DNA from 2 places in the Streptomyces sp. V4I23 genome. Region 2 is predicted to be linked to the other one. Evidence: predicted binding sites of a transcription regulator. Region 2 holds the regulator's gene; the other holds the start of a gene.
What was found. Region 2 encodes HspR, which represses chaperone genes until heat shock. Its sites were predicted from a motif close to TTGAGNNNNNNNNNCTCAA; they were not measured.
Positions count from the first base shown of each region.

Region 1: the regulator HspR is predicted to act here: its motif matches at 1,921-1,939, upstream of lon (endopeptidase La).

Region 1 is NZ_JAUSZW010000004.1:2,593,512-2,596,918, forward strand. Features, by position in the region: gene lon (endopeptidase La) at 1-1,898, opposite strand, end outside; gene QFZ82_RS13780 (TnsA-like heteromeric transposase endonuclease subunit) at 2,099-2,866, shown strand; gene QFZ82_RS13785 (Mu transposase C-terminal domain-containing protein) at 2,856-3,407, shown strand, end outside.
Region 2 is NZ_JAUSZW010000004.1:3,826,713-3,830,119, forward strand. Features, by position in the region: gene QFZ82_RS19565 (RNA polymerase sigma factor) at 1-737, shown strand, start outside; gene QFZ82_RS19570 (heat shock protein transcriptional repressor HspR) at 881-1,351, opposite strand; gene dnaJ (molecular chaperone DnaJ) at 1,353-2,531, opposite strand; gene grpE (nucleotide exchange factor GrpE) at 2,562-3,209, opposite strand; gene dnaK (molecular chaperone DnaK) at 3,206-3,407, opposite strand, start outside.

The DNA of each region.
Region 1 (3,407 bases), 1.2 Mb from region 2:
GCCTCGACGAACAGCACGTCGCCGCCCGCGCCGGTGACCGCCAGTCCGGTGGCCACACCGGGCACCGCGGTGCGGCGCTCGGCCGGGTCCTGGGCGGACTCGGGCACGTGGTGCGGCCGTCCGATGAGCCCGCGCAGCTCACCGTCGGTGACGGTGAACGGCAGCTCACGGTCGCCCAGTTCGTGCTCGGCCGCCACCTTGCGCAGCAGCCGCGCGATGGACCGCTCCAGGTTCCGCACGCCCGCCTCACGGGTGTACTCCCCCGCCAGCTTGCGCAGCGCCGAGTCGTCCAGCGTGACCTCGCCCGGCTCCAGGCCCGCCCGCTCCAGCTGGCGCGGCACGAGGTGGTCACGGGCGATGACGATCTTCTCGTCCTCGGTGTAGCCGTCGAGCCGTACGAGCTCCATCCGGTCGAGCAGGGCCTCGGGGATGGCCTCCAGCACGTTGGCGGTGGCGAGGAAGACGACGTCGCTGAGGTCGAGTTCGACCTCCAGGTAGTGGTCGCGGAAGGTGTGGTTCTGCGCGGGGTCGAGGACTTCGAGCAGAGCCGCCGCCGGGTCGCCGCGGAAGTCGGAGCCGACCTTGTCGATCTCGTCGAGCAGGACGACCGGGTTCATGGAACCGGCCTCCTTGATCGCGCGGACGATACGGCCGGGCAGGGCGCCGACGTAGGTGCGCCGGTGGCCCCGGATCTCCGCCTCGTCCCGTACGCCGCCGAGGGCGACGCGCACGAACTTGCGGCCCATCGCGTGCGCCACGGACTCGCCGAGCGACGTCTTGCCGACACCGGGCGGGCCGACGAGGGCCAGCACCGCGCCGCCCCTGCGGCCGCCCACGACCCCGAGACCGCGCTCGGCACGCCGCTTGCGCACCGCCAGGTACTCGGTGATCCGCTCCTTCACGTCCTGCAGGCCCGCGTGCTCGGCGTCCAGGGTCGCCTTGGCGCCCTGGATGTCGTAGGAGTCCTCGGTGCGCTCGTTCCAGGGCAGTTCGAGGACGGTGTCGAGCCAGGTGCGGATCCAGGAGCCCTCGGGCGACTGGTCGCTCGCGCGCTCCAGCTTCTCGACCTCCTTGAGGGCGGCCTCCCGCACCTTCTCGGGCAGGTCGGCGGCCTCGACGCGGGCCCGGTAGTCGTCCGACTCGTCCTCGCCCTCCTGGCCGTTGAGCTCGCGCAGCTCCTTGCGCACGGCGTCCAGCTGGCGGCGCAGCAGGAACTCGCGCTGCTGCTTGTCCACGCCTTCCTGGACGTCCTTGGCGATCGACTCGGCCACCTCCTGCTCGGCCAGGTGGTCGCGCAGCTGCTCGGTGGCGAGCTTGAGCCGGGCCACCGGGTCGGTGGTCTCCAGCAGCTCGATCTTCTGGGGAGTGGTCAGGAACGGCGAGTACCCGGAGTTGTCGGCGAGCTGCGAGATCCCCTCGATCTGCTGCACGCGGTCGACGACCTGCCAGGCACCGCGCCTCTTCAGCCAGTCGGTGGCCAGCGCCTTGTACTCCTTGACCAGCTCCGTGACGGCGCCGGGCAGCGGATCGGGAACGGTCTCCTCGACGACGGCGCCCTCGACCCACAGAGCCGCGCCGGGACCGGTGGTCCCGGCGCCGATGCGGACGCGGCCGACACCGCGGATGAGCGCGCCGGGATCGCCGTCGGACAGCCGGCCGACCTGCTCGACCGTGCCGAGGACACCCGTCGCGGCGTATGTGCCGTCCACGCGGGGAACGAGCAGCACCTTCGGCTTGTTGCCGGAGGGTCGGGCGGCAGCCTGGGCGGCCTCGACCGCGGCCCGTACTTCGTTGTCGGACAGGTCGAGCGGCACGACCATGCCGGGCAGTACGACCTCGTCGTCCAGCGGCAGGACGGGCAGGGTGAGCGGTGAGTGAGCCGTGATATCGGCAGCCATGATCTCCCCTTAGGCAGTCAAGTTGAGCTGTACCGACTCAATGCATATGAGCCCCTGGATGTTCCCCGGGTGATGTTCGCTCTGAGCGATCACTCTCTCGCTGTCCTGTGACGCCGGTCTCTTCGTTTCGCAGCTTTACTCTTCGCGTGATCGTTCGCCTTGCAGAGTGACCTTTCGTCGCGGGGCGGGGTTAGCGAGTCGTGGCACGTGCGTTAGGGGTTCTGCCGGGTGGTGTCTCGGGGCCGCCGGCGGAGGGGTTCGATGTCGCGTACGCCGACCGGTGCGGGTCGGAGTTCCGCCTGCCGCTGGCCGACGCCCGGGCGGTGCGGTTCGAGGACGTAGCGCCGGTACGCGCGTTCAAGTCGTACAAGGGACAGCGCCATCTACCGGGCCTGTGGTGGTCGGCGACAGTCGGCGGTCACATCGGGTACGAGTCCTGGCTGGAGCGCGATCATGTGATGCTGCTGGACTTCGATCCGTTGGTCGTGGGGATCTCCTCGCAGCCGTTCTGGCTGTTCTGGCAGTCGGAGGCGGGCAGGGGCGTCTCTCACGCGCCGGACTACTTCGCCCGCCGGGAGGACGGCACTGCGGTGGTGGTCGACTGCCGACCGGCGGACCGTCGCAGGCCGAGGGACGTGGCGAAGTTCGAGGCGACGCGAGCGGCCTGCACGCAGGTGGGGTGGGAGTTCCGGCTGGTGGGGAACCCGGACGCGATCTTCGTGCGCAATGTGCGCTGGCTGGCCGGATACCGGCACCCCCGATATCGGCTGGAGCCGGTGGTCTGCGAGTTGCTGGTGGCATTCACGGAACCGCGGCCGCTGATGGGCGGGGTGTTGTCGGTGGGTGATGAGATCGCGGTGCTGCCCGTGCTGTTCCATCTGCTGTGGACACACGAGCTGAACGTGGACATGTCGGTTCCGCTGCATGCGGCGGCGGTGGTTTCCACGGGGGTGACCGGTGGCTGCTGAGCGTGGGGCCGTGCTGCGGCCTGGCGACTGGATCACCTACGACAACGAGGACCACCAGGTGGTGGGGCTCGCCGGTACGTCCGTGCGCCTGCGGTCACAAGGCGGGGCGGAATCGGTGGTGCTGGCCTCGCATCTGATGGCGGCGCCGGACTTCGCCGTCACCGGCACGGAGCCGCTGCCCGCGCTGGAGCCGTCGGGGCTCCTGGGAACGTTGCCGGAGTCGGTCCGGGAGGCGGCACGGGAATGGGAACGGCACATGGTGGAGGTCGAGACCGGGCTGCCGCCGGATGCCGTGACGGGCACCGGGCCGCGCCCTGGGTATGACCCGGCTGCCTACTCCCTGATGGAACGGATGGCCGCGAAGGCGAGCGAGCTGGGGGTCACCGTTCGGACGGTGCAAAACCGACGGTCGCGCTACGTCCAGCAGGGGCTCTGGGGGCTGGTGGACCAGCGGGCGACCCGGACCTGGGAGGCTACGGGGCGGGCGGACGCCCGGCTGGTCGCGGCCGTCCAGGAGGTCCTGGACGGGGAGACGCACACT
Region 2 (3,407 bases):
GCACCGTCTCCGGCGTGCGGTTCGACCAGCCCGGCGACGTCGCCACCGTGCTGCGCGTCCTCTACCTGGTCTTCAACGAGGGCTACTCCGGCGACGTCGACCTCGCCGCCGAGGCCATCCGGCTCACCCGGCAGCTCGCGGCCCGGGTCGACCACCCCGAGGTGGCGGGGCTGCTCGCCCTCATGCTGCTCCACCACGCCCGGCGCGCCGCCCGGACCGCGCCCGACGGCAGCCTGGTGCCGCTCGCCGAGCAGGACCGCGGCCGGTGGGACACCGCGTCGATCGCCGAGGGCGTCGAGATCCTGCAGGCGGCCCTCGCCCGCGACCGGCTGGGCGAGTTCCAGGCCCAGGCCGCCATCGCGGCACTCCACGCCGACGCACCCACCGTCGAGGAGACCGACTGGGTGCAGATCGTCGAGTGGTACGACGAGCTCGTGCGCCTGACCGACAGCCCGGTCGTCCGGCTCAACCGCGCGGTGGCCGTCGGCGAGGCCGACGGACCGCGCGCCGGCCTGGCGGCGCTCGCGGCGCTGGACGACTCCTCCCCGAGCTCTTCGAGCAGGGGACACCCCATGCCCCGCCACACCGCGGTGGCGGCGTACCTCCACGAGCGCGACGGCGACCTGGAGACGGCGGCACGGCTGTACGCCGAGGCGGCCCAGAAGGCACCCAACCTCGCCGAGCGAGATCACCTGACGCGCCAGGCCGCCCGGCTCAACGCCCGCCGGACTCGCTGACCGGTCGCGCTCGGACTTTCCCTCGGCACCAGGCGCGGCCCCATGGCCGGAGCGGTGGCCTCGAAGTGAGTACCCGGGCCTCTCCACCAAGAGCCGAAAGGGCCGGAGAGCATTCGCTCTCCGGCCCTTTCGGCACACACTGCTCAGGACGATCTGCCGCCCTGGTCGGGCCGCTTGGGACGCCACACCACCAGCGCGCTCGTCTGCTGGACGTCCTGGTACGGAACGAGGTCGCGCCGGTAGGAGGCGTGGACCTGCGCCTCACGCTGCTGCATCGCCGCCGCCGCGCCCTCCACGGCCGCCGACAGCTCGGCGACGCGGGCCTGGAGCGCCGCGACCTGGTTCTCCAGCTCGATGATGCGCTTGATCCCGGCCAGATTGATGCCCTCGTCCTGCGACAACTGCTGGACGGTGCGCAGCAGTTCGATGTCGCGGGCAGAGTAGCGCCGGCCCCTTCCGGCCGTGCGGTCGGGGGAGACGAGACCCAGGCGGTCGTACTGCCGAAGAGTCTGCGGGTGCAGGCCCGACAGCTGCGCTGCCACCGAGATCACGTACACCGGCGACTCGTCGGTCAGTTCATAGGGGCTGCGACTGCGTCCCGGACGGCCCTCCATGTCATGCTCCCTTCGCGGCCTGGAACAGCTCGGCCCGCGGGTCCTCGTCCGCGGTGGCTTCGCGGTAGGCCTCCAGCGCTTCCTTCGCCTTGTCGCTGAGCTCGGTCGGCACGGCCACCTCGATGGTGACCAGCAGGTCCCCGCGCGTGCCGTCCTTGCGGACGGCGCCCTTGCCGCGGGCGCGCATCGTCCGGCCGTTGGGCGTGCCCGCAGGAAGCTTCAGCGTGACCGCGGGACCGCCGAGGGTGGGCACCTTCACCTCGCCGCCGAGCGCCGCCTCCGCGTAGGTGACGGGCACGGTGACGGTCAGGTTGTCGTCCTTGCGGCCGAAGACCGGGTGGGCGTCGACGTGGACCACCACGTACAGATCGCCGGCCGGTCCGCCGCGCTCGCCCGGTGCGCCCTTGCCGCGCAGCCGGATGCGCTGCCCGTCGGACACACCCGCCGGGATGCGCACCTGCATGGTGCGCGAGGAGCGGGCGCGTCCGCTGCCCTTGCAGACGTCGCAGGGCGTCTCGGCGATCAGGCCGCGGCCCTTGCAGTCCACGCACGGGTCGGTCAGCGAGAAGGATCCGCTGCCGCCGCGCGAGACCTGGCCGGTGCCGACGCACGTCGGACACACGCGGGGCGTGCCGTTCTTGTCGCCGGTGCCGGAGCAGGCCTTGCAGGGCGCCTGGCTGGACATTCGCAGCGGGACCGTGGCCCCGTCGACGGCCTCGGTGAAGCTGAGCGTCACCTCGGACTCGATGTCCTGGCCACGGCGCGGCTGCGTGCGCGCACCCGCGCCGGCGCCCCGGTTGAACAGGCCGCCGAACACGTCCCCCAGGCCACCGCCGAAACCGCCGGCGCCGCCCTGGCCACCGCCCGGGGCGCCCCCGAAGAGGTCGCCCAGGTCGAAGTTGAACGTGCCGCCGGCGCCGGGACCGGCCCGGAAGCCGCCGTTGCCGAACAGGGCGCGGGCCTCGTCGTACTCCTTGCGCCGCTTGGGGTCGCCGAGGATGTCGTTCGCCTCGGAGATCTCCTTGAAGCGCTCCTCCGCCTTGGCGTCGCCCTTGTTGGCGTCCGGGTGGTTCTCGCGGGCGAGCTTCCGGTACGCCTTCTTGATCTCGGCCTCGGTCGCGTCCTTGGGGACGCCGAGAACCTTGTAGTAGTCCTTCTCGACGAAGTCCTTCGTGCTCATCGACGTCCCTCCTCCCGGACGTGTCGTGCGTCAGCCCTCGTCCGGGCCACCGCTCTCCTCGTCGGCCTTCTTCTCTTCCTTGGCCGCCGACGCCGTGCCCGGCTGGGGCTCGGCCACCGCGACCCGCGCGGGGCGGATCGTGCGCTCGCCGATGCGGTACCCCGGCTGGAGCACCGCGACGCACGTCGTCTCCGTGACGTCCGGCGCGTACGAGTGCATCAGGGCCTCGTGCACGGTCGGGTCGAAGGGCTCGCCCTCCTTGCCGAACTGCTGCAGGCCCATCTTGGCCGCGGCGGTCTCCAGGGACTCGGCGACGGACTTGAACCCGCCCACCAGCTCCCCGTGCTCCCTCGCGCGGCCGATGTCGTCGAGCACGGGCAGCAGCTCGGTCAGGAGCGTCGCCGTGGCGATCTCCTTGACCGTGACCCTGTCGCGCTCCACGCGGCGGCGGTAGTTCTGGTACTCGGCCTGGAGGCGCTGGAGGTCGCCCGTGCGCTCACCGAGCGCCGAGCGGGCCTGGTCCAGCTGCGCCGTCAGGCCGGCGATCTTCGCTGCGTCCCCTGCCGGGGCCGCCGAGCCCTCCTTCTCGGAGGACTCGGCGGAGTCGGCGGCGTCCTCAGGGGTGGCGCCGGAGGGGACGTCGGGCTTCTCGTCGAAGCCCGGGGTCTCCTCCGTCACGCGGCACCACCCTTTGCGTCCTTCTCGTCGTCCACGATCTCGGCGTCGACGACGTCGTCGTCGGCCTTGGCCTCACCGGCGGCACCGGCGGCCGCGCCCTCGGGGGCGGCGTTCGCGTACAGCGCCTGGCCGAGCTTCTGGCTGACCGCGGCGACCTTCTCGGTCGCGGTGCGGATCTCGGACGTGTCCTCGCCCTTG